Regions from separate parts of the Gordonibacter urolithinfaciens genome, predicted to be linked through region 1. Evidence: predicted binding sites of a transcription regulator. Region 1 holds the regulator's gene; each other region holds the start of a gene.

What was found. The regulator LexA, encoded in region 1, represses DNA repair genes until DNA is damaged. The targets are predictions, from matches to a motif close to CNAACANNTGTTNG.
Region 2: BN3560_RS04030 (Y-family DNA polymerase) is a predicted target of LexA. The motif match lies at 1,308-1,321, and genes of this name have one in related genera.
Region 3: uvrB (excinuclease ABC subunit UvrB) is a predicted target of LexA. The motif match lies at 6,664-6,677, and genes of this name have one in related genera.

What each region holds. Positions count from the first base shown of each region.
Region 1 covers NZ_LT900217.1:41,156-51,524, reverse strand. Annotated here, with positions in the region: gene rny (ribonuclease Y) at 121-1,653, shown strand; gene BN3560_RS00225 (ATP-binding protein) at 1,666-2,751, shown strand; gene BN3560_RS00220 (stage V sporulation protein S) at 2,924-3,280, shown strand; gene miaB (tRNA (N6-isopentenyl adenosine(37)-C2)-methylthiotransferase MiaB) at 3,289-4,686, shown strand; gene miaA (tRNA (adenosine(37)-N6)-dimethylallyltransferase MiaA) at 4,676-5,611, shown strand; gene hflX (GTPase HflX) at 5,803-7,122, shown strand; gene lexA (transcriptional repressor LexA) at 7,325-7,963, opposite strand; gene BN3560_RS00190 (ATP-binding cassette domain-containing protein) at 8,773-10,281, shown strand.
Region 2 covers NZ_LT900217.1:910,793-921,161, reverse strand. Annotated here, with positions in the region: gene BN3560_RS04035 (FAD-dependent oxidoreductase) at 1-1,250, shown strand, start outside; gene BN3560_RS04030 (Y-family DNA polymerase) at 1,351-2,688, shown strand; gene BN3560_RS04025 (YolD-like family protein) at 2,681-3,040, shown strand; gene BN3560_RS04020 (Fic family protein) at 3,037-3,939, opposite strand; gene BN3560_RS04015 (excinuclease ABC subunit UvrA) at 4,000-6,522, opposite strand; gene BN3560_RS04010 (VanZ family protein) at 6,686-7,684, shown strand; gene BN3560_RS04005 (Tex family protein) at 7,710-9,866, opposite strand; gene BN3560_RS04000 (winged helix-turn-helix transcriptional regulator) at 10,244-10,369, opposite strand, start outside.
Region 3 covers NZ_LT900217.1:1,073,390-1,083,758, forward strand. Annotated here, with positions in the region: gene BN3560_RS04715 (RrF2 family transcriptional regulator) at 1-127, opposite strand, end outside; gene BN3560_RS04720 (biosynthetic peptidoglycan transglycosylase) at 336-1,082, shown strand; gene BN3560_RS04725 (glycoside hydrolase family 25 protein) at 1,191-2,078, shown strand; gene BN3560_RS04730 (MFS transporter) at 2,430-3,731, shown strand; gene BN3560_RS04735 (hypothetical protein) at 3,805-4,362, opposite strand; gene uvrB (excinuclease ABC subunit UvrB) at 4,423-6,573, opposite strand; gene BN3560_RS04745 (antitoxin) at 6,725-7,000, opposite strand; gene BN3560_RS04750 (hypothetical protein) at 7,004-7,261, opposite strand; gene coaE (dephospho-CoA kinase) at 7,674-8,270, opposite strand; gene mnmA (tRNA 2-thiouridine(34) synthase MnmA) at 8,267-9,337, opposite strand; gene BN3560_RS04765 (acyltransferase family protein) at 9,537-10,369, shown strand, end outside.

The DNA of each region.
Region 1 (10,369 bases):
CATATGATCGCCCCCGTATTGCGTGCTCTTCGCTCATGCCCGGTTCGTGGAACCGGCCTTTTTATGTAAACCGAGCAATGTGAACAACGCATATCAGAAACCAAAACGAAAGGGGGAGGCATGCCCGAGATCATCTGGCTGCTCATCGGTGCCGTGATAGGCATCGCCCTCGGCTTCGTCGGTGCCCGCTTCCTGGCCAGCTCGTCCGCGAAACGTGCGGCGCAAGAGGCCGAGACCGTGGTTGCCGACGCGAAACGACAAGCCGAAACACTGCGTCGCGAGGCCATCGTCGAAGCCAAGGACGAGGTCCTGAAGCTGAAGCAGGAGGCCCAGGCCGAGAACAAGGAGCGCATGCGCGAGGTGCGCGCCGCGGAGAACCGCGTGTCGCAGCGCGAGGAGTCGCTCGATCGCCGCGTGGAGTCGCTCGACGCCCGCGAGCATCAGATATCGTCCCAGCAGGGCCAGCTCGACCGTCGCGAGCGCGACCTCGAGGAAGCTGCCCGGGAGATCGACCGCCGCCTGGAGCGCGTGGCCGGCATGACGCCGGAGGAGGCGAAAGCCGAGCTGCTCGACACCCTCAAGGACGAGGTCGTGCACGAGTCCGCCGCCATCATCCGCGACTCCGAGGCCCGCACGAAGGCCGAGGCCGACAAGAAGGCCCGCTCCATCCTGAGCCTGGCCATCCAGCGCGTGGCGGCCGACCACTCCGCCGAGAACACGGTGAGCGCCATCCATATCCCGTCGGATGACCTCAAGGGCCGCATCATCGGGCGCGAGGGCCGCAACATCCGCTCGTTCGAGCAGCTCACCGGCACGAACCTCATCATCGACGACACCCCGGAGTGCGTGACCATCTCGTGCTTCGACCCGGTGCGCCGCGAGATAGGCCGCGTGACCATGGAGAACCTCGTGGCCGACGGGCGCATCCATCCGGCGCGCATCGAGGAGATGTTCGGCAAGGCCGAGGCGTTCGTGAACCAGCGCGTGCAGGAGGCGGGCGAGCAGGCCGCCTTCGACACCGGTATCCACGACCTGCATCCCGAGCTCGTGCGCACGCTCGGCCGCCTGCGCTACCGCACCTCCTACGGCCAGAACGTGCTGAACCACTCGCTCGAGGTGGCCTACCTCTCGGGCGTTATGGCTGCGGAGCTGGGGCTCGACCCCATCCCGGCCAAGCGCGCAGGGCTCTTGCACGACCTGGGCAAGGCCGTCGACCACGAGGTCGAGGGCAGCCATGCCGTCATCGGCGCCGACCTGGCGCGCCGCTTCGGCGAGAAGCAGGACATCGTCCATGCCATCGAGGCGCACCACAACGACGTGGAGCCCTCGAGCGTGCTCGCCGTGCTCGTGCAGGCCGCCGACGCCGTGTCGGCCGCCCGCCCCGGAGCCCGCAAGGAGACGCTCGACGCCTACATCAAGCGCCTCGAGAAGCTCGAGGAGATCGCGAACTCCTACAAGGGCGTGGAGCGCACCTACGCTATCCAGGCCGGTCGCGAAGTGCGCGTGATGGTGGAGCCCGAGGTGGTGGACGAGGCCGCCACGACCGTGCTCGCCCACGACATCGCGCACCGCATAGAGAACGAGATGCAGTACCCCGGCCAGGTGAAGGTTGTGGTCATCCGCGAGAGCCGCGCGGTCGGCGTCGCGAAGTAAGGCGACCCCGGCATGGCCGACGGCTCGCTGGAAGCCTTCATAGAGAACGTCAGCGGCGACAGCCATCTCCGGGTCGAGGCAGACCTCGGGGATGGTTTCGTCCGTTTGAGGAGCGCGGAGGCCGAGCGGCGGCAAGCCGCCCACGACATCCGCTCCACGGAGGACATCGTCATCGAGATGCTGCGCAACGCGCGCGACGCCCATGCCAAGAGCGTGTTCGCGGCCGTGTCCCGCGAGGGCGGCCGCCGGCGCATCGTCATGGTGGACGACGGCGACGGCGTTCCGCCCGCTCTGCACGAGCGGGTGTTCGAGCCGCGCGTCACCTCCAAGCTCGATACCATGCACTTGGACAAGTGGGGCGTGCACGGCCGCGGCATGGCCCTGTACTCCATCGCCGTGAACGCCGAGACGGCGCGCATAGCCGCCTCGGATGCAGGTCTGGGTTCCTCGTTCATCGTGGAGACAGACCTGGCACGCGTGGGGGAGAAGGCCGACCAGTCCAGCTTTCCCGTCTTCGAGCGCACCGACGCGGGGACCGTGGCCGTGCGGGGGCCGAAGAACATTCTGCGCACCGTGTGCGAGTTCGCTCTCGAGTGCCGCCGCGACTGCACCGTCTACCTGGGCTCCGTGACCGACGTCGTGGCCACGCTCTACGCGTTCGGCCTCTCGTCGCTCACGGCGGCATCGCGTGCGTTTGGGCATGCCGACGAGCTGCCCGTGTGCAAGCGCCTGGCCCTCGCCGCAGACCCGGCGGAGCTCGCGGGCATAGCCGGGTCGCTGGGGCTCGCCCTGTCCGAGCGTTCGGCGCGCCGCGTGCTGGACGGCGAGATAGCGCCGCTGTCCCCTCTGCTCGACCGCGTGCGCATCGGCAACGACGCTCCCGAGCCTGCAGCCCCGCGCACCGCAGCCCCGTCCGCCTCCGAAGACGCGCGGGGTCTCAAGCTGGCCCGCGAGGATCTGGACGACTTCGCGGGCCAGGTGGCCGCCGCGTACCGCGACGTCGCGCAACGCTACTACTTGGAGCCCGACGTGCAGCCCGAGGTGCGCGTGGGCAAGGACGGCATCCGCATCCATATCCCCGTGAGCAAGCTCCGCTAAGTTCCACATAAGCTGCGCCGCCTGGTCGGCGAACGGCCATATCCGCAGGTTGCACGCCATACCATTAATAGCTAGAATAACGGTACCGTGAAAAAGCGGCGCGCGGGCGCCGCACGCATATTGAACGCACGCCAAACGCACGAGCAACGTACTCAAACGACGAAGGATATGCATGACCGCACCCGAGCACAAGCCGGACATCGGCTGCCTGAAGGTTTCATCGAAATCGTCGCCCGCTTCCGTGGCCGGAGCCATCGCCGGCATGGTGAAGGACGGCGTCGGCGTGGAGATACAGGCCGTCGGGGCCGGAGCGGTGAACCAAGCCGTGAAGGCCATCGCCATCTCGCGCGGTTTCCTGTCGCCCGTGGGCATCGAGATCGCCTGCGTGCCCTCCTTTGCGGACATCGTTATCGACGGCGAGTACCGCACGGCCATTCGCTTCGCAGTCGAACCGCGCTACACGCGCGGCGTCTCCATGCCCGCTGCCGGCGGGGAAGCGGAAGCCGCCCCGTCCGCCCCTGCGCACTGAGGATCGCCATGCACACGCATACCCCGTTCACGAACCTCGCGTTCTGCATCCGCACGTTCGGCTGCCAGATGAACAAGCACGATTCCGAGCGCGTCGCCGGCATGCTCGAAGGCCTGGGCGCGCTGCCCGTCGATGCCATCGAGGATGCCGACCTCGTTGTGTTCATGACGTGCTGCGTGCGCGAAGCCGCCGACACGCGCCTCTACGGTCAGGTGGCCTCGCTCAAGAACACTCCGCTGCGCGCCGGCACCCCCCTGTCCAAGCGCGTCGTGGCCGTGGGCGGCTGCATCGGGCAGCGCGACGGGCAGAAGCTCGTCGATGAGCTGCCGCACCTGGACGTGGTGTTCGGCACGCACAACCTGGGCTCGCTTCCGCGACTGCTGGAAGAGGCGCTCGACGAGGGGGGCCATCACGTGGAGGTGCTCGACGCCGGCTCGTCGTTTGCCTCGGAGCTGCCGACGGCGCGCGAGCACGCGTGGGCCGCTTGGCTTCCCATCGCGCAGGGTTGCAACAACTTCTGCTCGTACTGCATCGTGCCCTACGTGCGCGGCCGAGAGAAGTCGCGCCCGCTCGAGGATATCGTAGCCGAGGCGGAGGGCTACGTGGCCGCCGGCGTGAAGGAGATCACCCTTCTGGGCCAGAACGTGAACTCCTACGGCCGCGACCTGTACGGCTCGCCCCGCTTCGCGGCCGTGCTCGATGCGCTCGACGCCACGGGCATCGAGCGCCTGCGCTTCGCGACGAGCCATCCGAAGGACCTCACCGACGAGGTCATCGGCAGGTTCGGCACGCTGCGCTCGCTCATGCCGGCGCTGCACCTGCCCGTGCAGTCCGGCTCCGATGCCGTGCTCGCCGCCATGAACCGCCGCTACACGCGCGCCCATTACCTGGAGCTCGTGCGCAAGCTGCGCGAGGCGCTGCCGGAGATCGCGCTCTCCACCGACATCATCGTGGGGTTCCCCGGCGAGACGGCGAAGGACTTCGAGGACACGTACCGCCTTGTGGACGAGGTGGGCTACCACCAGGTGTTCACGTTCATCTACTCCAAGCGCGAGGGCACGCCTGCCGCCTCGGTCGACGATCCCACGCCGCGCGACGTGATCCAGGGGCGGTTCGACCGTCTGGTCGATCTCGTGCAGAAGCGGGCCTTCGAGGCGAACCAGGTCGACCTGGGGAGCACGGTCGACGTGCTGGTGGAGGGCGCTTCCAAGCGCGATGCGGGCCTGCTCGCGGGCAAGAGCCCGAAGAACCAGACCGTGCATGCGCCGCTGCCCGAAGGCGCCTCGATCGAGGAGCTGGCCGGTACCACGGTGCGCGTGCGCATCGACGAGGCGAAGACGTGGTACCTGGCAGGCGAGGTGGCGGGCGGTGCCGTGCCGCCCGCGGAGGCGGCGGATGGGCGCTGACCCCGTCGTCTGCATCGTCGGCCCCACAGCCTCGGGCAAGTCCGCCCTTGCGCAGGCCGTCGCCCTCGCGCTCGATGGCGAGGTGGTGAGCGCCGATTCCATGCAGGTGTACCGCGGCATGGACATCGGCACGGGCAAGCTCGCCCCCGACGAGCGGCTTGTGCCCCACCACGGCCTCGATCTCGCCGACCCCGGCGAGCCGTACTCGGCGGCCCTCTTCCAGGAATACGCCCGCGCCTGCTTCGAGGACATCGCCGCGCGCGGGAGGCGCGCCGTGCTGTGCGGCGGCACCGGCCTGTACGTGCGCGCGGCCATCGACGCCTACGAGTTCCCGAAGGGGGAGCAAACGGGCAATCCTGTGCGCGAGTATTACAACCGCCTTGCCGGCGAGCAAGGCGCCGACGCCCTGTGGGAGCTGCTGCGCGAGCGCGATCCCGCGAGCGCCGCCATCGTGCCCGCCGCCGACGTCAAGCGCGTCGTGCGCGCCTTCGAGCTGTTGGAGGACGGCACAAGCCTGGCCGAGCAGCGCGCGAAGCTGGCGAGCATCCCACAGCTGGTGCCGGCATGCTTCATAGGGCTGTCCGTGGATCCGGCGGCGCTCAACGCGCGCATCGACGCGCGCGTCGACGCCATGTTCGACGCCGGGCTCGTGGACGAGGTGGCGCGTTTACTGCAGAGCGGATTCCGGGACGGCATCACGGCTCCCCAGGCTATCGGGTACAAGGAGGTCGTCGCCGCCCTCGAGGGGGAGACGACGATGGAGGAAGCTGCGTCGTGCATCAAGACGGCCACGCACCGCTACGCGAAGCGGCAGCGCACTTGGTTCCGCAAGGACCGGCGCATCCGCTGGATAGATGCAACCGACCCTGACCCCGCGGCCCAGGCAGCCGAGGCGCTTTCCTTGGTGGGAGGCGTCGTTGCCTGAGCGTTTCCGCAGCAGGGCGAGCTTGTAGTATGATACGGTTCTGCAGGCCGACCCTGCCGAGCCTTCAAGATCGGAGCACCTATCATGCAGACAGCACACGCGTTTCTCTAGCGGTTGCGACCGCGCCCGACTGTCTCCGCACGCCGCCATCCGCGCCGGCGTGTCCCTTCTTGCTTCGAAAGGTTGGCTCCATGTCTGAATTTGAATCCGTAATCACGCGGGGCGCGATCCCCGTTTCCGAAGAGCGCCGCGAGAAGGCCGTGCTGGTGGGCGTCGACCGCCCCGGCGCCTCCTGGCCGCTGGCCTCGTCGCTTGCCGAGCTCGAGCGTCTCGTGGACACGGCGGGCGCCGACGTTGCGGCCGTCACCACGCAAAAGCTCGACGCGCCGAACCCGCGCACGTTCGTCGGCTCGGGCAAGGCCGAGGAGGTTGCCGAGCTGGCACGCGCCCACGCGGCCGATCTCGTGGTGTTCGACGACGAGCTCACGCCCTCGCAGCAGTCGAACCTCGAGAAGGTAGTCGGCAAGGAAGTGAAGGTCATCGACCGCACGGCGCTCATCCTCGACATCTTCGCGCTGCATGCCACCAGCAAGGAGGGCCGCCTGCAGGTGCGGCTCGCCCAGAACGAGTACCTGCTGCCGCGTTTGCGCGGCATGTGGGCCCACTTGGCCTCGAACCGCATGGGCGGCGGCGTGGGCTCGCGCTTCGGCGAGGGCGAGAGCCAGCTCGAGGTCGACCGTCGCATGGTGCGCAAGCGCATCACGTCCATCAAGCGCGAGCTCAAGCACCTGGCCGAGGTACGCGCCATCCAGCGCGAGAGCCGCTACGAGAGCGGCATGTTCAAAGTGGCGCTGGCCGGTTACACGAACGCCGGAAAGTCGAGCCTGCTCAACCGCTTGACGAACGCGGACGTGCTGGCCTACGACAAGCTGTTCGCCACGCTGGACTCCACTACGCGCAAGTTCGAGCTGCCCGAAGGGCGCGAGATCACCGTCACCGACACGGTCGGGTTCATCCAGAAGCTGCCGACCACGCTCATCGAGGCGTTCAAGTCCACGCTCGACGAGATCACGGGAGCCGATCTCGTGCTGCATGTGGTGGATGCGTCGTCGGACGAGTACGAGGCGCAGATCGCTGCGGTGGAGGACGTGCTCGGGCAGATCGAAGCTCAAGACTTGCTTCGCGTGCTCGTATTCAACAAATGCGACCTGCTCGACAAGGAACATTTCGATGCTCTCAAGGCGCGTCATCCACAGGCCCAATTCGTATCGGCGGCAACAGGGGAGGGCATAAGCGAGCTTGTCGGGCATATCGCCCGTGTCGCCTCGGCGCAGGACGAGCATCTCGCCATAGTGATTCCCTACAACCGGGGAGATCTCGTCTCCCTCGCGCACGAGCGTTGCCATATCCTGTCGGAAAAGCACGAGGAGGACGGTACGCACCTCGTCATGTTGGCTGCTCCGTCCTTTGCCGGCCTGTTTCGCCCCTACGTGGCGGAGAAGGACCGTTAGGCACGTCCCTTTCAGAAAGCTGCAAACTACTTGGTTAGAGTAACTCTAACCAAGTAGTTTGCGACCGGATGACGCGATCTCGGATCACCGGTCGGTCTCGGGACGAACGAGCGCCCCTCATCCCAAGGCCGGCGTTTCTCCTGCAGGGGCCGTAATCCAACAGGGCGTCTCGCTCCTTCGGCAGGGCCCCGCAAGGCGTCGCCTACAGGCGACGGAACACCGCCACTACCTTGCCCGCGATGGAGCAGTCGGTGGTGATGATGGGCTCCATCGTGGAGTTCTCCGGCTGCAGGCGGATATGGTCGGATTCCTTGTAGAAGCGCTTGACCGTCGCGCCGTCGTCGATGATGGCCACGACGATGTCGCCGTTGTTGGCGACGGGCTGTTCTTTCACCACCACGTAGTCGCCGTCGTTGATGCCCGCCTCGATCATCGATTCGCCCCGTACCGACAGCAGGAACGACGGTGCATCGCCCACGATGTCGGTGGGAAGCGAGATGGTGTCGGTGATGTTCTCCTCGGCGAGGATGGGGGAGCCGGCCGCCACATTGCCCACGAGCGGCACGTTCACCACCTTGTTGAAGCTGGGCTTGATGACGTTGGAAGTGCTCTCTGCATCGCCAAGCGGATAGGTGAGCGCGATGGAACGCGACTTGAGGGGATCGCGCTTGATGAGCCCCTTGTCCTCGAGTGCTTTGAGGTGCACGTGGACTGTCGAAGGGGAGGAAAGGCCCAAGCTTTGGCAGACCTCGCGCACCGTGGGACCGTAGCCCTTCTCGCGGATGCACTCCTCGATGCAGTCGAGCACCGCCTTCTGGCGTTTCGTCACTTTGTCGGACATGCCCCGTTCCTTTCCCTTGAACGAACAAATGTTTTAAATACGTATTGACATGAACTTTTGTTCGTTCTATTATATATGCGAACAAAGGTTCTACGCAAGGCCTAGGAGGCAGAAAGATGAAGAATTTCGAGATGCGGTGCCCCTTCGATGGCACGTCGGCCCTGCAGCCGGAGTTCAACCGTGTATCCGCAGCCGGGGCTATCATCGAGTTTCCAGGGAGCGGTTCCCAAGGTGCTTGCGCGCCGCTGCAGCATTCGCACGCGCGTCAGGTACCGTCTGCTGCGTGCCGTGCTCGCAGACTTGGCGCTACGGAGATGGCGCGGGTTCTTCGTCATGGCAGTGCGGCAGGTCGCGCTTACGGCCGTGTGAGGCCGTGGCAAGGCGCTCTTGCCGGATGCGTCTTCTCCGTTTTCGCCTTCCTCAGCATTTTCATCAGCTTCTAGCGACTTCGGAACGCCCATGGATACTGCATTTCTGTGACTGCGCGGCATCCTCGCCACCATGGCGCTGCCGTTCCATCGCCTTTCCACCCCGCAGGACCCTTCCTCCTTGCAGGTCCATGTGGTAGACTGCCTTTTGAACCGAAATCCCAGACAGGCTGCTGTGAATGCGGCCTTCGAGAAGGAGACAAGGAACATGAAGTTCTAACGAAAGCCTTCGGGCACCCGCCAGGTCATGCAAGCTCCGCACCGGGTGCGCTTTCGTTGCTGTTCCTTGATGTTCCTATCCCTAGCCTCGCCGTCTCATCGGCGCCAGGTTGCCAGCGCGAAAAGCATTGAATCCGGTGCCTCTCGAAGGGAGGCCCTTCCGTGTTCGTTTCAGCCCGCCATCTTACCTATACCTACGACGGCGCCGATGCCTTGGCGCTCGATGACGCATCCGCCGTGTTCGCGCCCGGCTGGACCGGCGTGGTCGGCCCGAACGGAGCCGGCAAGAGCACGTTGCTCAAGATCGTATGCGGGATGCTCGAGCCCCAGAAAGGAAGCGTTTCTCCGCAGGTCGCAGGATCGTTCTGCGCCCAGTCGACCGATGTCGCGCCAACGGGGCTCGAGGAGTTCTCCTACGACTACCGCCCCGAGGCCGTGCGCCTGCGCTACCTGCTCGGCATCGACGACGCATGGCTATGGCGCTACGACACCCTGTCACATGGCGAGTGCAAGCGTATCCAGATAGCATGTGCCCTCGCAGCCGATCCTGTGCTGCTTGCACTCGACGAGCCCACAAACCACCTCGACGCCGAAACCCGCGAACTGGTGGCGCGTGCGCTTGCCGAGTATCGCGGGACGGGCCTTCTCGTCTCGCACGACCGCGCGTTGCTCGACGGGCTGGTGAGCTCGTGCGTGTTCGTGGATCGAGGGCGTGCTGTGACCGTGCCCGGCACGTACTCTCAGGCGAAGGAGCAGCTAGACCTACGCCGCCAGACTGCCGTAGAGGAGCGGTCCCATGCCCGTCGCGAACTGGCGCGCCTCAAGACGGAGAGCAATCGTCGAGACGGGGTGGCGGCGCGTTCGGCTGCACGGCGCTCGGCTCGGCATCTCGACCGGCACGACCATGACGGGCGCGCGAAGATCAAGCTGGCCATCTATTCCGGCCAGGATGGCAAGACCGGGCGGCTCTCGTCGCAGATGGGGAAGAAAGTCGAGCGTGCAGAGAAGCGCATGGCCGAGGTTCGCGTCGCCAAGGTGTACGAGGGTGCGCTCGACCTGGAAGCCGAGCCCGCCGCGCGCACGGTGCTCGTCCGATGCGAGGCCGGGTCCCTGACGCTGGGCGAGGGGCGCATGCTGCACCATCCGCAGCTGTACGTGGGCAACACCGACCGCATCGGCCTGGTGGGCAGGAACGGTGCAGGCAAATCGACGCTGCTTGCCGAAGTGCTGCGGCAAATGCCGGAAGAGGGCATGGTGTACGTCCCGCAAGAGATAGGAAGTGACCGGGCGCGCGCCCTTCTCGCCTCGGTGAAGGCTCTCGCGCCGGCAGAGCGCGGGCGCCTGCTCTCCATTGTCGCCCGGCTCGATTCGCCGCCGGCACGCATCTTGGAGGGAGACGACTTGAGCCCCGGCGAGGTGCGCAAGCTCCTGTTGGCGCAGGGCCTGACAGGACGACCGCATCTCATCGTCATGGACGAGCCGACGAACCACCTGGATATACGCTCTGTCGAAGCCTTGCAGGACGTGCTGGCCGATTGTCCCTGCGCCCTGATGCTCGTGTCCCACGACGAGCGCTTCCTCGACGCGCTCACCGCAACACGATGGGTGTTCGACGTTGGCCGTGCCGAAGGGAGAGGGCTCGGCGACACCCATGTAAGGGTGGAGCTTTGACCTTTTCCCCGTGGTCGAACACCGGTGAAGCCGAGATCCACACCCGCTTCGGACCGCCTCCTTTCCGCAGGGGGCGGTTTTTTTGCAG
Region 2 (10,369 bases), 870 kb from region 1:
ACGTGCTGGTGATAGGCGGCGGCATGGCGGGCGTGCTCTGCGCGTATTTGCTGTCGGAGGCGGGATGCCGCTGTGCGCTGGTGGAGGGCGGCCAGGTGGGCGCCGGCGTGACGGCGAACACGACTGCGAAGGTAACAGCCCAGCACGATCTCGTGTACGACCGGCTGATCAAGAAGAGGGGCGCCGATGCCGCGCGCCTCTACTTCGAAGCGAACCAGGCGGCGGTGGCGGGGCTGCGCCAGCTGGCCGATGATGCTCCCTGCGACTTCGAGGAGAAGACGGCCTACGTGTACGCCACGGGCTCCACGGCGGGCATCGAGCGCGAGCTTGCCGCCTACGAGCAGCTGGGCATCCCGCACCACGTGCTGCCCAGCGCGCCGGTGCCGGTTGCGAACCGGGGCGCTCTGGGCATGGAGCGTCAGGCGCAGTTCAACCCGCTGAAGCTGTTGTTCGGGCTGCTCGGGCTCATGCCGTCCGTCGACGTGTACGAGCACGCGTTCGTGACGGACGTGAGCGGGAACACGGCGCGCACGGACCGCGGCTCCATAACCGCCGACCATATCGTGTTTGCGACGCACTATCCGCTGGTCAACGTGCCGGGATTGTATTTCATGAAGGAGCATCAGGAGCGCTCCTACGCGGTGGCGCTGGAAGGCGCCCCGCTTGTTGACGGCATGTTCATAGGCGACGCGGGCGGTTTCTCGTTCCGCACGTACGGCGAGTACCTGCTGGTGGGAGGAGGCGGGCACCGCACGGGGCAGGGGCCGAAGCCCACGGAGGGCTATGCCAAGATACGGGCGTTCGCCGCCGAGGCGTACCCGGGCGCGCAGGAGCGCTACGCGTGGGCGACGCAGGATTGCATGAGCCTGGACCACGTGCCCTATATCGGCGTGCATCGGCGCAGCCGACCGAGCCAGTACGTGGCCACGGGGTTCAGCAAATGGGGCATGACGGGCGCGCTCGTGGCCGCGCGCGCCATCGCCGACCTCGTGCTGCGCGGTCGGAGCCCGGTGGAGGCCCTGTTCTCGCCGCAGCGATCCATGCTCACGCCCAGCCTGTTCTCGAACGCGGGCGTGTCGGCAGCGAACCTGGTGAAGCCGGGGCGGCGCTGCTCGCATTTGGGCTGCTGCTTGGAGCGCAACGACGTGGAGGGCTCGTGGGACTGTCCTTGCCACGGCTCGCGCTTCGCTGCCGACGGGTCGGTGCTGGAAGGGCCGGCCAAGCGCCCGATCGCACCTGAGCGCCGGTAGCGGTTGAATGAGTGCCGCCGGGCTGCGCTCTCCGCTTGCGGGCTGTGGTATACTTCACGAACAAACGTTTCATCAAACGAGAGTTCGGAGGAGGGCGGCGGTGGCGAAGGAGCGCACGTACGTGTGCATCGACTTGAAGAGCTTCTACGCCAGCGTCGAGTGCGTCGATCGCGGGCTCGACCCGCTGAAGGCGAACCTCGTCGTGGCCGATCCCGACCGCACGGAGAAGACCATCTGCCTGGCCATCACGCCGTCGATGAAGGCGCTCGGCCTGTCGAGCCGCTGCCGCGTGTTCGAGATTCCCGAGGGCGTGGACTATGTCATGGCGCGCCCGCGCATGCAGCGCTACATGGAGGTGTCGGCCGACATCTACTCGATCTACCTGCGCTACGTGTCGCCCGAGGACGTCCACGCGTACTCCATCGACGAGTGCTTCATCGACGCGACGCCGTACCTCGCGCTGTACCGGATGGGCGCCAAGGAGTTCGCCGTCATGCTCATGGACGCGGTGCTGGCCGACACGGGCGTCTGCGCCACCGCGGGCATCGGTCCGAACCTGTTCCTCGCCAAGGTAGCGCTCGACATCACGGCGAAGCACGCCGAGGACCATATCGGTTACCTCGATCAGGCCGAGTTCGAGCGCTCGATCCAGACCCACCGGCCCATCACCGATATCTGGAACATCGGCCCCGGCATCGCGAAGAGGCTGGCGAAGTACGCCGTGTACGATCTGCACGGCGTGTGCGAGATGAGCGAGGCCACGCTCTACCGCGAGTTCGGGGTGAACGCCGAGTACCTCATCGACCATGCCCATGGCGTTGAACCGTGCACCATCGCCGACATCCACGCCTACGAGCCGAGCGGTCATTCCCTGGGGAACGGCCAGGTGCTGCCCTGCGACTACTCGTTCGAGGAAGCGCGCGACGTGCTCAAGGAGATGGTGGACCAGCTCGTGCTCGACCTCGTGGAGAAGCGCCTCGTAGCCGGATCGATATCGCTGTACGTGGGGTACGCGAAAGGTCCAGGCGAGCCTGCGGGCGAAGCGGACGGCGCTTTCTTCGACGGCGGCCACGGCAGGCGCCCCGCAAGCGGCCGCCGCGGTTTCCCTCACACCGGCTCCACGCGCAGGCAGGCGGATCGCACGAACCTCTACTCGAAGCTCATGCCGCGCTTCCTCGACCTGTTCGACGAGACCACGCGCAAAGACGCGCCCATCCGCCGCATCAACGTGGGCGTCGGCGGGGTGCTCCCCGAGGAATTCGCCACGATGGATCTGTTCTCGGATGCGGAGGCGGAGGCCGAGGAGCTCCGGCTGCAGCAGGCCGTGCTGGCCGTGAAGGGGCGCTTCGGGAAGAACGCGCTTCTGCGCGGGACCAGCTTGAAGGAGAAGGCCACGGCGCGCGAGCGCAACGAGCAGATCGGGGGCCACCATGCCTGAGCGCCGACCGCGCGCCGACCGCGCCCAGCAGTTCATGCCCTTCGCCGCGCTCAAAGGCTACTACGATCTCATCCGCGAACGCGAGCGCGTGGTGGAGCCGAAGCGCGAGCTGACCGACGAGCAGGCGCTCGAGCTGTCGCAGCGCCTCGCCCGGATGGAGCGCCGCACGATGGCGAGCGTCGTCCACTACGACGGCGAGGCGTACGTCACGACGCACGGCCTGGTGAGCGACATCGACCTCGCGGCGCGCACCGTCACCATCGTCCGCACCCGCATCGCCTTCGAAGATATCTGGGAGATCGTCGCCGAGGAGCGAGATCCGTCTGCGGAACTCGGAGGGGAGGGGCGTTAGCTTCTCGCCTGCTCCAGTTGCAGCATGCGCTGGCCGACGGAGTCTTCCAGCCGATGGGCGACGAGGTCGACCATCGCTGAGCCGTTGCGACCCTCGATGTCGCGCGTGAACGACTCGATGGCCCGGTAGTACGCGGCGATGCCCGCTTCGTCCGCTTTGAGGCTCACGGCGGGGTAGCCGGCGCTCATCAGCATGAAATTGAGCAGCACGCGTCCCGTGCGACCGTTGCCGTCCTGGAAGGGATGGATGTCCTCGAAGACGAGGTGGAAGAGCGCCGCCGTCTCGATCGCGGGGCCCTCGGCCTTCGCCGCCCAGGCGATCAGGCCTTTCATAAGCTGGGGAACGCGTGCGGGAGGCGGTGGGATGATAGGGGAGGATGAGATATAGCGCTGGTCCCAGCGGTACTCCCCCGGCTCGCAGTCGTCCAAATGCGCCGACGCGGCTTCGTGGATGGCGAGGACGGCTTTCTCTGAAACCGGTGTGCCGTTGCGCACGAACTCGACCATGAGGTCGAACGCACGGGCGATGTCGACGACCTCCAGGTGCTCGCTCAAGGGTTTTCCGGGAATGACGGCGTCTTCCTCGAGCACCAATCCGGTCTCTTTAAGCGAGAGCGTGTTGCCCTCGATGCGCGCGGTGGTATGTACGAAGTCAACCTTGACGGTCTCGAAGATATGGTCTTCCTTCGTGGGGTCGAAACCGTGCTCGGCGAGGATCGTTCTCTGGTCCCCAAGACGCTCGATAAGGGCTTTGTCGCTGTTCGGAGCTGCGGGGTGATTGTCGAAGCGATGAAGTTGATATTGAAGAAGGCGCAGATAATCTTCGCGCTCGCCGGTGACGCCGTACATCTTCTCATAGCCGGTGGCGTAATCGAGATCGCTTAAGTCCTGTTCTGTCATGGAGGCCTTCCCTGTCTTCGAGGCTGTTCGAAGGTCGCACTTTTAGATTCTACCACGCCTCTACAGGTACCTTCCCGTGACGCTGTCCGGGTTGGCGGCCACCTGCTCGGGCCTGCCGGCGGCGACGACGCGGCCGCCGGACGCGCCGCCGCCGGGACCGAGGTCGATCACGTAGTCGGCGTTTGCGATGACGTCCAGGTCGTGCTCGATCACCACCACGGTGGCGCCTTGCACCACCAGGCGGTCGAACACCTCGAGCAGCTGCGCCACGTCGAGCGGGTGCAAGCCGATGGTGGGCTCGTCGAACACGAACACGGCATCGTCCTGCGTGCGCTTCATCTCGCTGGCCAGCTTCAGGCGCTGCGCCTCGCCGCCGGAAAGCGCCGGCGTGGCCTCGCCGAGGGTGAGGTACCCCAGCCCCAGGTCGCAGAGGGTTTGCAGCTTAGCGGCCACCTTTCTGAGGTCGGAGGTGGCGGCCAGCGCCTCGCTCGCGCTCATGGCCATGAGGTCGGGCAGTGACACGAGGTCCACCGGGTCGTCGGCGTGCGGGCGGCGGATGCGATCGGCATCGGGGGCGTAGCGCGAGCCGCGGCAGGCGGGGCAGGTGATGTCCACGTCGGGCAGGAACTGCACGTCTAGGCTGATGGAGCCCGTGCCGTCGCATACGGGGCAGCGCAGCTTTCCCGTGTTGTACGAGAAGTCGCCCGCCTTGAGCCCCGCCGCCTTCGCGTCCGGCGTGCGGGCGAAGGCGCGGCGCAGTTCGTCGTGCACGCCCGCGTAGGTGGCCACGGTCGAGCGCACGTTGATGCCGATGGGGGAGGCGTCGATGAGGTTCGCCCGCTCGATGCCCGCAGCCTCGAGGGCGCGCACGTGGGCGGGCGGCCTCTCGCCGGCGGCCCACGCCTTCAGCGCAGGCACGAGGCTCTCCAGCACGAGCGTGGTCTTGCCCGAGCCCGACACGCCGGTGACGGCGGTGAGCCGGCCGCGGGGAACGTCCACGGCAAGCGGCTTGACCGTGTGGAGCGCGTCCGTCTCCAGATGGATGCGGCCGAGGGCGAACACGTTGTCCGCATCTGCCCGGTCGCGCACGCAGACGGTGCGCGCACCCGACAGGAACGGCCCGATGAGCGAGGCGGGGTCGGCCTCGATCTCGGCCACGGAGCCCTGCGCGATCACGCGCCCGCCCGCGGCGCCCGCTCCAGGGCCTATCTCCACGATATGGTCGGCCGCGCGCAGGATGCGCGCGTCGTGGTCCACCATGGCCACCGAGTTGCCGTCGGCCAGAAGGTCGCGCATGACCTCCACCAGGCCGTCGACGTTCAGGGGGTGCAGGCCGATGGACGGCTCGTCCAGCACGTAGAGCACGCCGGTGGTGCGGTTGCGCACGGCGCGGGCCAGCTGCACGCGCTGCCGCTCGCCGGTGGAGAGCGTCGAGCCCGCGCGGTCGAGCGAGAGGTACCCCAGCCCCAGGTCCACGAGACGGCGCGCCGTGTGCTGGAACGACTCGCAGATGTTTCGCGCCATCGGGCGCATCTCGGGGGCGAGCCCGCCCGGCACGGCGTCCACCCAACCGGTGAGGCCGTCGAGCGTCTTCTCGGTGGCCTCGGCCAGGTTGACGCCCGCCACCTGCGGCTTCAGCGCGTCGGCAGACAGGCGCGTGCCGTGGCACACGGGGCAGGTGCCCTGCTTGAGGAACCGCGCCACGCGCGCCAGGCCCTTCTCGTCCTTCACCTTCGCCAGCGCGTTCTCCACGGTGTAGACGGCGTTGTAGTAGGTGAAGTCGAGCTCGGCGAAGGTGTCGGACTTCTTCGCCTTATACAGGATGTGCTTCTTCTCGGCGGGGCCGTGGAACACGATGTCGCGCTCCTTGGGCGTGAGCTGGTTGAACGGCACGTCGGTGCGCACGCCCATCTCGCGCGCAACCTGCTTCATGAGGTCCCACATGAGCGTGCCCCACGACGCCACCGCGCCCTCGTCGATGGTGAGCGACTCGTCGGGCACAAGGGAGCTTTCGTCCACGGTGCGCACGATGCCGGTGCCGTCGCATTCGGGACAGGCGCCGTCGCCGTTGAAGGCCAGAGCCTCGGCGCTCGGGCCGAAGAACTCCACGCCGCAGACGGGGCACGTGATGGGGCGCTCGGCAGCCACGTTCAGCGTGGGCGGCACGCGGTGGCCGTTGGGACACACATGGCTGCCCACGCGCGAGAACAGGAGTCGGAGGCTGTTCAAGAGCTCGGTGGAGGTGCCGAACGTGCTGCGCACCCCGGGCACGGCGGGTCGCTGGTGCAGCGCGAGGGCGGCGGGCACGTGCAGCACCTCGTCCACGTCGGCGCGCCCTGCCTGCGTGAGACGGCGGCGCGTGTAGGTGGAGAGAGCCTCGAGGTAGCGCCGCGAGCCCTCCGCGTACAGCACCCCGAGCGCGAGCGACGACTTTCCCGAGCCCGACACGCCCGCGATGCCCACGAGCTGGTTCAGCGGGATGTCCACGTCGAGGTTCTTCAGGTTGTGCACGCGGGCGCCGCGCACCTGGATGTGGTCGGGCGCATACGGAGCGGGCGGTTGGATGTTTCGAGAAGTATCCATTCCGCTATTGTAGCGCTCGGCCCGTTTCGTCGCGAGATGCCTGCTCTTCTCCACCTGCGCCTTACAAAGAAGTAAGCGCGCCGTAAGCGACAGGCAAGGCCGACGCAAGGAGGCTGCACCATACTGGAACCCGCGCGCGGGACAACGGGGAAAGGAGGAGGAGATGGGATACCTTGCGCAGTTCCTCGGACGATTCAGCGAGAGCTTCGCGGCGGCGGTGGCGCTTTGGCCGCTCGCATCGATGGTGCTCACGCTGCCCATCCTCGCCTACCTGTACCATCGGGACGGGCGATTGCGCGCGGCTTCGGCGGTATCGGCCTACCTCGCCGTGCTCTACGTGCTGGGACTCGGGTGCTTCACGCTCTATCCGCTGCCCGACGGCGCTTCCGGCCCCGGCATCACCTACGGCATCGAGCCGCGGTTCAATCCGCTCGGCTTCTTGGACGACCTCGCGAAAGACGGCGTCCGCGCCTTGCCGGACATGGTGGCGAACGTGGCGTTCTTCGTCCCGCTCGGCTTCATCGCAGGGCGCCTGCTGCGCTGGCGGTTCGCACCGACGCTCGCCTTGGGCTTCGGCGCCTCTCTGCTGATTGAGACGGCGCAGCTCACCGGCTTGTTCGGCCTGTATCCCTATGCGTACCGGATGTTCGACGTGCTGGACCTGTTCTGCAACACGATGGGCGCTGCTTTCGGGTGGTCCGGCACCGTGCTCGCCGGGCGCCTGCTGCCGCCGAGCGAGTCGGCCCGGGAGGGACGCGTGACTGACCGGCCCGGCTTCGTGCGTCGCGCTGTCGCGTACTGGATCGACCTGACCGTCATGGGGGCCGTCCTTGTCGTCCTGCTCGCCGCCGCGAGCGTCGTGCTGCATGCGGCGGGGGACTCCTCGTGGACCGACGGCGGCTGGTGGGAGCGAGCGGCCGCAATTGCGGTGTTCGTCGTGTTCGAGGGCGTTGTCCCGTGGCTTCGGCAGGGCCGCACGCTCGGAGGCGGCTTCGTGCGCATGACGTGCGAGACGCGCCCCCGCGCAGGCTGGCAGCGGCTCGCCTTCTACGTGGCGCGGGTGCTGACGCTGGCTGCCGCCGTAGCGCTCCCGCCGCTCGTTGCCATGGCACTGCTCCTGTTCTACGCCTTCGCCCGCCGCATGCCCTATGACTACCTATGACGGGGGACGGGCGGCTACCGCCCCCTTACGCCTTTCCCTTCACCATGGAGAGCGAGATCTTGCCGCGGTCCTTGTCGATGGCGGTGACCCAGACGGTGACAGTGTCGCCCACGGCCACGACCTCGCTCGGGTGCTTGACGAAGCGGTCGGCCAGCTTGGAGACGTGCACGAGCCCGTCCTGCTTGACGCCCACGTCCACGAACGCGCCGAAGTCCACCACGTTGCGCACGGTGCCGGTGAGCTCCATGCCGGGCACGAGGTCGTCGAAGGAGCGGATGCCCTTGCTGAACACCACCTCCGGCGCGCCGTCGCGGGGGTCGCGCCCCGGCTTCTCCAGCTCGGCCACGATGTCGCGCAGGGTGGGCAGGCCCACTCCCAGCTCGGCCGCGAGGGCGGGCAGGTCGCCGAGGCGACCTGCGATGTCGGGGACGCCGCCGCGCGCGAGCGCTTCCGGCCTCACCTTCGCGCGCTTCAGCAGCTCGCGCGCCACGGGATAGCTCTCGGGATGGACGCTCGTGGCATCGAGCGGGTTCGCGCCGCCGGTCACGCGCAGGAAGCCGGCGCAGTTCTGGTAGGCCTTGGCGCCGAGCTTCGGTACTTTCTTGAGCTCCCGCCGGTCGGAGATGCGCCCGTGCTCCTCGCGGTAGGCCACGATGTTCTTCGCCACGGCGGCGCTCACGCCCGACACGTAGCCCAGCAGGCTCGCGCTGGCCGTGTTGAGGTCGACGCCCACGCGGTTCACGACGCGCTCCACCACGCCCGCGAGTGCGCGGCCGAGTTCCGCCTGGTTGAGGTCGTGCTGGTACTGACCCACGCCGATGGACTGCGGCGGTATCTTCACCAGCTCGGCGAGCGGGTCCTGAAGGCGGCGGCCCAGGCTCATGGCGCCGCGCGTGGTGACGTCGAGGTCGGGGTACTCCTCGCTGGCCAGCTGGGAGGCCGAGTACACCGACGCGCCGGCCTCGTTCACGATGGTGTAGCGCAGGGGCGCGTCCGACTTGGCGATGAGGTCGGCCACCACCTCCTCCGTCTCGCTGCTGCCCGTGCCGTTGCCGATGACGATGGTGTTGGCGCGGTGGCGCTTCACGAACCCGGCCAGCTTGTCCTGCGTCTTGCGCACCTCGCTGCGCGGCGGGGTGGGGTAGACGGTGGTGAAGTCGAGCAGCTTGCCGTACTCGTCGAGCACCGCCACCTTGCAGCCGGTGCGGTAGCCCGGGTCGATGGCGATGACGCGCGCGCCGCGCACGGGGCGCTGCGAAAGCAGGCTCTCGGTGTTCTTGGCGAACACCTTGATGGCGTCGGTCTGCGCGCGCTCGGTGAGGAGGCTGCGCATCTCGCGGTCGAGCGCGGGGGCCATGAGGCGCTTGTAGCCGTCGGCCGCGGCCTCGCGCAGCACGGGGGCGAAGGGGCTTGCCGGGTTCCTGACCACGCGGCGCTCGAGTTGTTCGATGGCGGCGTCTGCGTCCACGCGCACCTTCGCGCGCAGCTTGCCCTCCTTCTCGCCGCGGTTCACGGCGAGCACGCGGTGGTTGGGGATGCGCGAGAGCGGCTCCGAGAAGTCGTAGTACGCCTCGTAGACGGTCTTCTCTTGCGGGTCGACCGCTTCCACGGCCAGCGCGCCGGTGCGCTTGGTGAAGCTGCGCAGGGCCTCGATGTGCTCGGCGTCGTCGGCGATGACCTCGGCCACGATGTCCTGGGCGCCCTGCAGCGCCGCCTCGGGCGTGGGGAAGCCGGCCTCGGCGTTCACGAGCCCGGCCGCGAGGTCGAGCGGCGTTTTGTCGGAGCGGCCCTGCGCCAGGATGAGCAGCGCAAGGGGCTCCAGCCCCGCATCGCGCGCCTTCGACGCCCGGGTGGCGCGTTTCTTCTTGTATGGCTTGTACAGGTCCTCCACGCGCTGCATGACCGCGGCGTTCTCGATCTTCGCGCGCAGTTCGGGTGTGAGCTTGCCCTGCTCGTCGATGGCGCGCAGCACCTCGTCCTTGCGGGCCTCGAGGTTGCGCAGATAGGCTAGGCGCTCGTCGAACGCGCGCAGTTGGGCGTCGTCCATGCCGCCCGTGGCCTCCTTGCGGTAGCGGGCGATGAATGGGATGGTGTTGCCCTCGTCGACCAGGGCGATAACGGCCGCGACCTGCGCCGCGGTCAGGTTGAGCTCGCACGCGAGCGTGGTTTGGATGGTGGGCATGGAGCGAACTCCTGAGGTCTCGAGCGGCTGATTCGTCGGCCTTGCATTATAGCGCGACTCTCCCCGCTACCTCTGCGTGGGATTGGACGAGCTTGGCTGCGCTGTCTGGCACCCCGTGTTGGGGTCCTTCGCAGAATCGCGGGCTTCTGGTCACAGTTTTGGCCGCTCTGAAGCTTTTCGGCGGTTAGCAGGTGCTTCGGCGCAATTCGCGACCTGCGCAAACACGCAGAGGACAGCCGTCCGGCCGTCGAAACCGAACTCTGCGCGCACGAAAAGGCTTCAGAGCGGCCAAAACTGTGACTAGAAGCCCGTATCGGCGCTAAGGCAAGATCGACATGTTGTCATGCCGAGCAAGCGGAGCGACCGCAGTAGCCACCCTAATAGAAAGTGCCGTGCTCGCGTCCCCATTCGCACATGGCCTCCATCAGGGGGTAGAGCGACTTGCCCTTCTCGGAGAGGCGGTATTCCACCTTCGGCGGGATCTGGGGGTACTCGGTGCGCAC
Region 3 (10,369 bases), 1.0 Mb from region 1:
GGTACTTCACGGACAAGTCCTCGCGCGCGGCCGCCTGGCGCATGGTCACGGGTGAGCCGTCCTGCCCGCGGCTGGCAATGTCGATCATGAGCCGCAGGGCGTAGCGCCCCTTCGTCGAAATCATCATGTCCGCCACCGTCCTCACCGCTCCGTCGCGCCCGTCTCCACCTGCGGGCAGCCGTTCAACCGCCGTAAGTATAGCGCATCGGTAGCATATCCGCGCCGATCTTCCTTTCAGGAATGTAAGGCCCGGGCAAGCGGTCGGTAAGGTTGCGTTAAGGAAGGCTTGGTATAACGGAAAGCGTAGGGAAACAAGGCAAGGGAAAGGCACCGCCATGGCACCGAGCATGCAGCGCACCACCCCGGACCGGCCGGTCGCACGGCTTGTCGGAAACCTGCTTATCTTCGCTATCATCCTGGTGGCGCTTGCCGCCACGTTCTTCGTGGCACGGGGCTTCAACCAGTACCGCGAGGCCCTGGCCGCACTCCCGCTGGACGAGATGGAGCAGCGCATAGAGGGCGCATCCGGCTTCACGCCCATCCAGGAGCTGCCCGACCTGTATCTGCAGGCGGTCGTGGCCGTGGAAGACCATCGGTTCTACGCCCACCCGGGCTTCGATGCCATCGCCACCGGCCGCGCTCTCGTGAACGACTTCAAAGCCGGATCAATCGTAGAGGGCGGCAGCACCATCACTCAGCAGTTGGCGAAGAACCAGTACTTCACGCAGGAGCAGACCATCGAGCGCAAGGTGGCCGAGGTGTTCATGGCGCTGACCATGGAACAGCATTTCACGAAGCGGGAGATACTGGAGCTTTACGTGAACTCCATCTACTTCGGCGACGGCTACGAGGGCATCGGCAATGCCAGCGCAGGCTACTTCGGCAAGGAGCCGCAGGAACTCGATGCGGGCGAGTGCACGCTGCTGGCCGGCATACCAAACGCGCCGAGCGCCTACGCGCTCTCCGAGAACCCCGACCTCGCCCGCCAGCGGCAATACCAGGTGCTGAAGAAGCTCGTGGCCTACGACTACCTCGACGAGGCCGACGCCCGCCGCATCGGCGCGCAGGGCACGGGGGCGTAGGGAGGCGGCAAGAGTACCCGCCAAGGCGAGAATCGGGGACTTCTGGTATTCGCATGGGAAGCGCGGGGGCGGGGGCGGCAGCGCGCAGCGGTTTGCTAGGATGGCGGCATGAACACGAACAAAACCCTCTCGCCCCGACCATCGCGCCGCGACACCGCGCGGGCGCATGCACCCCGGCCGCGGCCGGTGCAGAGACGTGCGTCGTCGCGGCGCGTCGTCATCGGGCTGTTCGCCCTGGCTCTGCTCGCCCTCGCAGCGGGCCTTTTGGCCGGGCGGTGCGCCGGCACCCCGCACGCCGCGGCGCCGGCCGCATACGTGAGCCCCTACGACTGGACGGGCCTCGAGCGCAACGGCGACCGGCTCGCCTACTACGAGGACGGCGCGCTGCGTTCTGACCTTGGCGTGGACGTTTCCAGCCATCAGGGCGCCATCGACTGGCCGGCCGTGGCGGCCGATGGCGTGGACTTCGCCATCGTGCGTGCAGGCAACCGCGGCTACACCGAGGGCGCGCTGTACGCCGACGAGCGCTTCGCGGAGAACGTCGATGGCGCCAAGGCGGCAGGCCTGGCCACGGGCGTCTACTTCTTCTCACAGGCCGTCACGCCCGACGAAGCCCGCGAGGAGGCCGACTTCGTGCTCGGGCTCTTGGCCGGCCGCCCCCTCGACCTGCCCGTCGCCTTCGACCACGAACCCGTCTCCGACAACGCCGGACGCGCGAACCGCCTCACGGGCCCCGAGCTGGCCGCCTGCGCCCGCGCGTTCTGCGAGCGCATCGAGCAGGCGGGCTACGACACGCTCGTTTACGGCAACAAGCGCGACATCGCCCGGTTCGGCGGCGATGACCTCGACGGCCGTCCGGTGTGGTTCGCCGAGTACAACATGGCCGTGCCCACCGGGCAGTTCGACTTCGTCATGTGGCAGTACACGAGCGCCGGCACGGTGGCCGGCATATCCACCCGTGTGGACCTGAACATCCGCTTCGCCGCCGCAGGCTGACGCCGCATCGCCCGAAGCCTGCCGGCCGTATCCCAACCGCAACGATCGGTTGCAGCCCTCGCCGAGCGCGGCTTCGAACCCCAAAACAGCACATTCGTACTTGACAGGGCCCAGACGCGCCAGTAGACTGTGCGGACTGGAACCAACCAAGGAGCTCTGTTTCGATGTATTACGTATTTCAGTAGTCGGCACGCCCACGCGCGCCGAACCTCGTCGCAACTTCCCGTTGCACCCCTTTTGCCAACCGAAATGGCTGGCGCGGCCGCGTTCGCAACCCCACACTGAAATGCACACCGTCCAACACCCGTTGCGCGGCCGACGAATACATCGACCTTGAAGGAGCTCTCTCCCATGACCGAATCTGCCATGACCCTGAGCGCCGCGGGCCATCCGCTTCCCAAGCGCTGGCTCGCCGTCATCGCCACCATCTGGATCGGCCAGGCCGTGTCCATGATAACCAGCTACGCCGCAGGCTACGCGGTGGTCTGGTACATCACCGAGACCACCGGCAGCGCCCTCATGCTGTCTGCCGCCGCCATCTGCGCCTACCTGCCGCAGGGCCTGCTCTCGCCGTTCGGCGGCGTCATCGCCGACAAGCACAACCGCAAGACCGTCATGATCGTGGCAGACCTGGGAGTCGGCTTGGTGTCGCTCGGGCTGGGCGTGGCCATCCTCCTGGGCCAGGTATCGTTCGCCCTGCTCATGATACTGGTTGTCGTGCGCAGCATCGGCCAGGCGTTCCACGGGCCGGCCATGATGGCCGCCATGCCGCTGCTCGTGCCCGAGAAGCATCTGCTGCGCATCAACACGCTCGACCAGCTGCTCATGAGCGTGGCGTCCATCGGCGCTCCGGCGTTCGGCATCTTCCTGTACACCACCCTCGGCTTCCATACCGTCATGTTCCTGGACTTCTTCGGCGCGCTCGCAGCCGTGGCGGGCCTCGCCCTGGCGAAGATACCCACCGTCATCGACAAGGCGGCCGAGAACCAGCACGTGCTGGCGAACCTGCGCGACGGCTGGCGCGCTCTGTCGGCAAACCGCGGCCTGGTTATCCTCATAGCCGGCGTGACGGTGGGCATGGTGGCGTTCGCGCCCCTGGGCGCCATCTTCCCGCTCATGACGTTCGACCACTTCGGCGGCGACGGCTACGCGGCCTCGCTCGTGGAGGCCGCGTTCGGCATCGGCATGGTGTGCGGCTCCATCGTGCTCATGGCCTGGGGCGGCGACAAGAGACTCGCTCTGCTCATCGGCGTGGCGGCCCTTATCGTAGGCGCCACCACCATGGCCTGCGGTTTCCTTGCACCAAGCATGTTCTGGGCGTTCGTTGCGCTCTGCGCCGTCATGGCGATCGCCTGCGCCTGGTTCAACGGGCCGCTCATCACGCTCATCCAGCGCAACGTGGCCGAGGAGAAGACGGGTCGTGCGCTGGGACTGTCCATGGCGGCTATGGGCTTGGCATCGCCCATTGGCATCGCGCTTGGCGGCATGTTGGCGGAGAGCATCGGAGTTGCCCCGTTCTTCGTGGTAGACGGCGCCATCTGCCTGGTATTGGGCCTCGTGGTGTATCTGCCGAAGAGCGTGCGCGCCCTCGACCATGCGCCGGCCGTCCAGCCGGAGACGGCCGGCGGGCAGACGGCGGAAGCCGAGGCCTAGCGGCGCTTGCCTGCCCTGGTGCTGCGCGCCCGGGCAGGCGGAGCCCATCGCCCGGTTCGGTCCAGGTGCTAGGTCAGGCCGCGTCCGATGATCCCTTTTCGGGCGCCTGCCCAGGCCCGGACCACTCCGGCAGACCAAGGGAAACCGGGCCGTCATGCGCCAGGAACACGCCTTCTGCCCTTGCCTCGCGCATGACGATGGACGCGCATTCCTCGTCCTCGTAGTCGCGCGCGATCTTCAGCAGAGCCGCAAGCGACTCGGGGCCCTCCTCCGGGAACGCGAACTCATCGGCGTCAAAGCATGCCTGCAACGCCTCCGGATCGTGCCGCGTGACGGCTTGGGAGAAGTCGACGAATTCGTCACCCTCTCTATCGGTGGAGAGCGGCACCACCCACACGACTGCGAACCATATGAGCACGGGGACGCTCACCGCGTACAGCACGATGGGCACGGCCGCAAGGCCTTTGAGCCGCTTGCCCTGCTCGCGCCGCGCCTTCGCTCGGCACGCGAACACGATGCTCACCACGGTTGCCGCCACGAACATCGCCAGCGCAAGCGCCACCACGCCCAAGATGACGAACGCCACGGCGCCCATCACCGACAGCATGACCATGACCGATATCCCGCCCATTTCCCCTGCCCCTTTCCTCGCCGGCCTTCGATGCCCCCGCATCCGTCGCCGGCCCCGCGCCTACGAGCGGCGGCTCGACCCGTAGGCGGCGTTCTTGCGGTTGCCGAAGGCGCTGCCCTTGCGGGCGGCCTTCTTCAAGTCCTTCAGCACGTCCTCCTCGCTCGCGCCTTCCACGCTCGCGCGCAGCTTCACCACTTGGTCGCGCAGGCGGGCCGCCTCCTCGTAGTCCATGCTCTGGGACGCCGAGGCCATCTCGTCCTCCATGGAGGCTATGATGCGCAGCACCTCCTCGCGCGAGAGCGCGGCCAGCTCGGCGTTCACCTGCTCGGCCGTGGTGTTGCCCACCTCGTCGGTCACGTAGTCCATGATGTCGTTGATGGCCTTGCGGATGGTCTGCGGCTCTATGCCGTGGTCCTCGTTGTACTGCATCTGTATGGAGCGGCGGCGCTTCGTCTCGTCGATGGCAAGCGCCATGGAGTCGGTCATCTTGTCGGCGTACATGATGACCTGGCCCGACACGTTGCGGGCGGCGCGGCCGATGGTCTGGATGAGCGAGCGGTGGTTGCGCAGGAACCCCTCCTTGTCGGCATCGAGGATGGCCACGAGCGAGACCTCGGGCAAATCCAGGCCCTCGCGCAGCAGGTTGATGCCCACGAGCACGTCGAACTTGCCCTGGCGCAGCTCGCGCAGGATCTCCACGCGTTCGAGCGTGGCGATGTCCGAGTGCATGTAACGCGCCTTCACGCCCTGGTCAAGCAAGTGGTCGGTCAGATCCTCCGCCATCTTCTTCGTGAGGGTGGTAATGAGCACGCGCTCGTCGCGGGCGGCACGGTCCTTGGACTCGTCGATGATGTCGTCGATCTGGGAGGCGCTCCCGCGCACGATGATCTCGGGGTCCAGTAGGCCGGTCGGGCGGATGATCTGCTCCACCTGCTGCTGCGACACCTTCTGCTCGTAATCGCCCGGCGTGGCCGACACGTACACGAACTGCGGAATGCGCTCTTCGAACTCGTCGAAGCGCAAGGGGCGGTTGTCCAGGCAGCTGGGCAGGCGGAACCCGTGCTCGGCCAGCGTGATCTTGCGCGAGCGGTCGCCCTCGTGCATGCCGCGGATCTGCGGCACCGTCACGTGGCTCTCGTCGATGATGCAGAGGAAGTCCTTCGGGAAGTAGTCGATGAGCGTGTAGGGCGGCTCGCCCGGCGAGCGCCCGTCGATGTGGCGCGAGTAGTTCTCGATGCCGGAGCAGAAGCCCATTGTCTCCATCATCTCCAGATCGTAGTTCGTGCGCATCTCCAAACGCTGCGCCTCGAGCAGCTTGCCCTCCTCCTTGAACTGCTGCAGGCGCTCGCGCAGCTCGTCGCGGATGGTGCCGAGCGCGCGGTCCATCTTCGGGCGCGTGGCCACGTAGTGCGACGCGGGCCAGATGGGCAGCGCCTCGAACTCGTTCACCACCTCGCCCGTGACGTTGTCCACTTCCGCAATGCGCTCTATCTCGTCGCCCCAGAACTCGATGCGCAACGGGTTGTCCGCATAGGGCGGGAACACGTCCAGGTTGTCGCCGCGCACGCGGAACGCGCCGCGCTTCAGCTCGTAGTCGTTGCGGTCGTACTGGATGTCGATGAGCTCGTGGATGACGTCGTCGCGGTCCATCTCCTTCTGCTTGTCCACGAACACCGCCATGCCGGCATAGTCCATGGGCGAGCCGATGCCGTAGATGCACGACACCGAGGCCACCACGATGCAGTCGCGCCGCGAAAGCAGGGCCGAAGTGGCCGCATGGCGCAGCTTCTCCACTTCCTCGTTGATGGAGGCGTCCTTCTCGATGAACGTGTCGGACGAGGGCACGTAGGCCTCGGGCTGGTAGTAGTCGTAATACGACACGAAGTACACCACGGAGTTGTTCGGGAAGAACTCCTTCAGCTCACTGGCCAGCTGGGCCGCGAGCGTCTTGTTCGGCGCCATGACCAGCGTGGGCTTCTGCACGGCCTCGATGGTCTTGGCCATGGTGAACGTCTTGCCCGAGCCCGTCACGCCCAGGAGCGTCTGGTAGCGCAGGCCGTCCTCGACCCCGCGGGCCAGCTTCTCGATGGCCTGCGGCTGGTCGCCCGACGGCTCGTAGGGCGACACCACCTTGAGGGGCGTCGTAGCCAGCCGCACCTCCGGCAGCTTGCCCTCCATCTCGAGGCCCTCGATATTCGAAAGATGCGCCACGTAAGCTCCTTCCCGAAGAGAACGCCGCATGCCGAAGGACACCGACGAGAGGGTTCATCGACCACTCAGTCTAGCACAGCAGAAGCAAAATGAACATATGTTCGTGATTCAACCGTTATCTTCCCCATCTTTCGAGATGATGTCGAGCTGCCTAGGCGCTTGCCAAATCCTTGCGAACCAAGCTGCGCAGGTAATCCGACCGGCTCATGCCCAGCTTCGACGCCCGCTCGTCCATAGCCGCAACCTTCTGCGGCGTGTCCTTAAACCCGACGAACTGCAACGGCTCCCCGAATTTGAGGGGTCGCCCCACAATGATCTCGCCCACCTGCTCGCCAGGCAAGATGCCCTGCGCTGCTTCCTTCTCCCATTCATCAAGCTGCTCGGCGGTGACCCCGAACATCTCCTCAAGCTCTTTCGCTGTCTTCACGTTCTACCTCCCTGTCAGCCCGAACTCTGCCAAAACGCTCGCTGTCGGCGGCGTCATTGCATGGTATATCAGCACACCGTACCATTTGTCGACGCCGACCATCTGGACGAGGCGTCCATCGCTGCAAAACCCAAGGGCTACCACACGATCCTCTTTCGGTGCCCTACGATGTTGCTTCCTCGCGTAGTTCTTCCAAGCATACAGGATCTCTTCCTCGGTCAACCCATGCTTGAGCGCGTGCAAATCAACCAGCACTTCCATCGGGCGATCACCTATTCCTTTTTGTTAAACGAAATTGTAAAACGTAAATGGCGCAGCGTCAAGGAAGGCAGGGCACGGAGAGCGACCCGCACTTCCTCTCGTCGTTTTTCAGATGAAGGTTTCCATGGCAGACCCCTCTTCCGGTTCCGAAAGCTGGAGAGGATCTTGCAAGCGTGGTACGGGCGGACGCGGAACACCGTCGCCATCTATGGGCCGCCCTCCCGCATTGCGGCATCGGGCAGGCGCTTGCACTGGCTCTTTTCGACAAATCACATGGTAGCACAAAAAAGAACATCCGTACTTATAAAACGGATGTTCTAATATAATTTTTCGAACATGATGCTGGCCCACGCCGGACGCGACTAAAAGCTCGGGAAGGGCCCGCCCAAGGGGCATCCTCGCCGTCTAGTCTTTACAGGCCTTTCTCGTACTCTCCCCACCAGGCTATCACCTGGTTGTGCAGTTCCTCGGGGGTGCCGTCGTTGTTGAACACCACGTCGGCGGCCTCGATGCGGTCGGCATCGGTGATCTGGCGGGCGATGCGGCGGCGCACATCGGCCTCGTCGAAGCCCGACGCCACGGCGCGCTCGATGCGCACGTCCAGCGGTGCCAGCACGGCGATAACGACATCGGCATCGTAGGCGAGCGAGGACGTGCGGTTCTTGAACACGGAATGCTCCACCACCACGGCCGGATGGCCCGCGGCCTCCAGCTCGGCCACCTTGTCGCGGTAGGCGTCCTCGATGCGCGGCACGGTGATGCGGTTGAGCTTGCGCGTCTCGGCGGGACTCACGAACGCCTTGTGGGCGAGCGCCTTGCGGTTCACCTCGTCGCCGTCCATGATGTCGACGCCGAACGTGTCCACCAGCTCTTCCCTCACCGTGTCCCAGGCGAGCACGTCGTGGCCCACCTTGTCGAGGTCGATGTACGGCAGGCCCGCATCCACAAGGGCCTTGCGGGCAGTCGACTTCCCGGCGCCCATGCCGCCGATGATGAACAGCTTCTTCATACCGATGCTACCTCCTCGATCATGCCGCCTCCGAGCACGGTGTCGCCCACGGAGAAGACGGCGAACTGTCCCGGCGCCGTGGTCGGCTGCGGCTCGCGCAGCACTGCGCGAACGCGCCCTTCGGGTTCGGGCTCTATGATACACGGAACGGCCCGGCTACGGTACCGCAGTTTCACGCTGGCGGCACGCGGCTCGTCCAGGCACACGAAGGCCTGCCACCTCACCGGGCCCACGAGCACGTTCGCAATGCGGGCCTCGTCGGCGAACCCCACCACCAGCTCGCCCGTTTCGGACCGCTTGCCCACTACGTAGTACGGCTCGCGCGCGGCCACGCCGATGCCCTTGCGCTGCCCCACGGTGAAACCTGACAGCCCGTCATGCCGGCCGAGCACGGCACCCGCGCAGTCCACGATGGCGCCCGGCGGATCGTCTACGCCCCGCTCGCGCAGAAACGCACGATAGTCTCCCTCGATGAAGCACACATCCTGGCTCTCCGGCTTCTCGGCCACGGGAAGCCCTAGGTCGGCGGCCAGCACGCGCACCTCCGCCTTCGTCGTGCCGCCCAGCGGCAGCACAAGGCGCGCCAGCTGCTCCTGCGAGAGCAGCGCCAGCATGTAGCTCTGGTCCTTGCGGGCGTCGAGCGCGCACTTCACCACGTAACGTCCGTTGTCCGCAAGCTGTGCGATGCGGGCGTAATGGCCGGTGGCCACGACGTCGCAGCCCAGCTCGTCGGCCGCGTCCAGCAAGGAGGGCAGCTTGCAGCAGGCGTTGCAGCCCACGCAGGGGCTCGGCGTGAGGCCTGCCGCGTAGGCATCCACGAACGGCTGGACCACCGCGCTCTCGAACAGGGCTGCGCAGTCCCGCTCCACATGGCGCAGGCCCAGCCGGGCGCACACCGCCGCCGCGTCGTCGGCGGCGCGGTCGGCCGCCGCATCGTCGGTGAAGCGGCAGGTGACGCCTACCACTTCGTAGCCTGCGCGCATAAGCAGTGCGGCGGATACCGCGCTATCCACCCCGCCGCTCATACCCAGCGCAACGCGCCGTGCGCCGTTCTCGCCCGTTGCCATCTTCCCTCCTTTTGCATCTTCTTTCGTCGCCAGTATAAAGGAAGCGATGCCCGTGCAGCGCAGCGCTTCAACTATACGTGAAGAGCCTACGCAGAAGGAGCGCAGCGCGGTATGATACGCTCTCGGCGCTTGACGGAGCGCTATACTGGATCCTGCGCATCCCGCGCATCGACCGCAAACGCAACAAGGGGGATCGCACGTGTCGGGCTCGAAATCCCGTTATATACCGGCGCTCGACGGCCTGCGAGCTTTCGCCGTGCTCGCCGTTATCGCCTACCATATGCGCATGCCCTGGGCACCCGGCGGCCTGCTGGGCGTCACCGTCTTCTTCGTGCTGTCAGGCTACCTTATAACCAGCTTGCTGCTCATCGAGCACGACGAATCGGGCACGATCGACCTTCCGCGCTTCTGGCTGCGCCGCGTCCGTCGGCTCGTGCCCGCCATCGTGCTCGTCGTCGTTTGCACGGCCGTGCTCTGCACCCTGTTCAACCACGCCCTGCTCACGAAGATGCGCCCCGACGTCCTGCCGTCTCTGCTCTTCTTCAACAACTGGTGGCAGATATTCCACGACGTGTCCTACTTCGAGGCGCTCGGCGCGCCGTCGCCGCTTGCGCACTTCTGGTCGCTGGCCATCGAGGAGCAGTTCTACCTCGTGTGGCCCGTGGCTCTGCTCGCCGCGCTGAAGCTGGGAGCGAGGAAGGGCACGGTGCGCAACGTCGTGCTCGTGCTGGCCGCGCTCTCCGCACTGGAGATGGCGCTGCTGTTCGACCCCGCCGCCGACCCGAGCCGCGTGTACTACGGCACCGACACACGGGCGTTTTCGCTGCTCATCGGCGCATGGCTGGCGTTCGTGTGGCCGTCGCACCTATTGGGCGCCAAAAGCGGCGTGCGCCTGACGAAGCGCGAGCGCTCCGTGCTCGACGGCGTGGGGGCCGCGGCGCTCGCGGGCTTGCTGCTGCTGGTGGTGTTCTCGAACGGGTTCTCGCCCTTCCTGTACCGGGGCGGGCTCGTGCTGTGCTCGATGCTCACCGC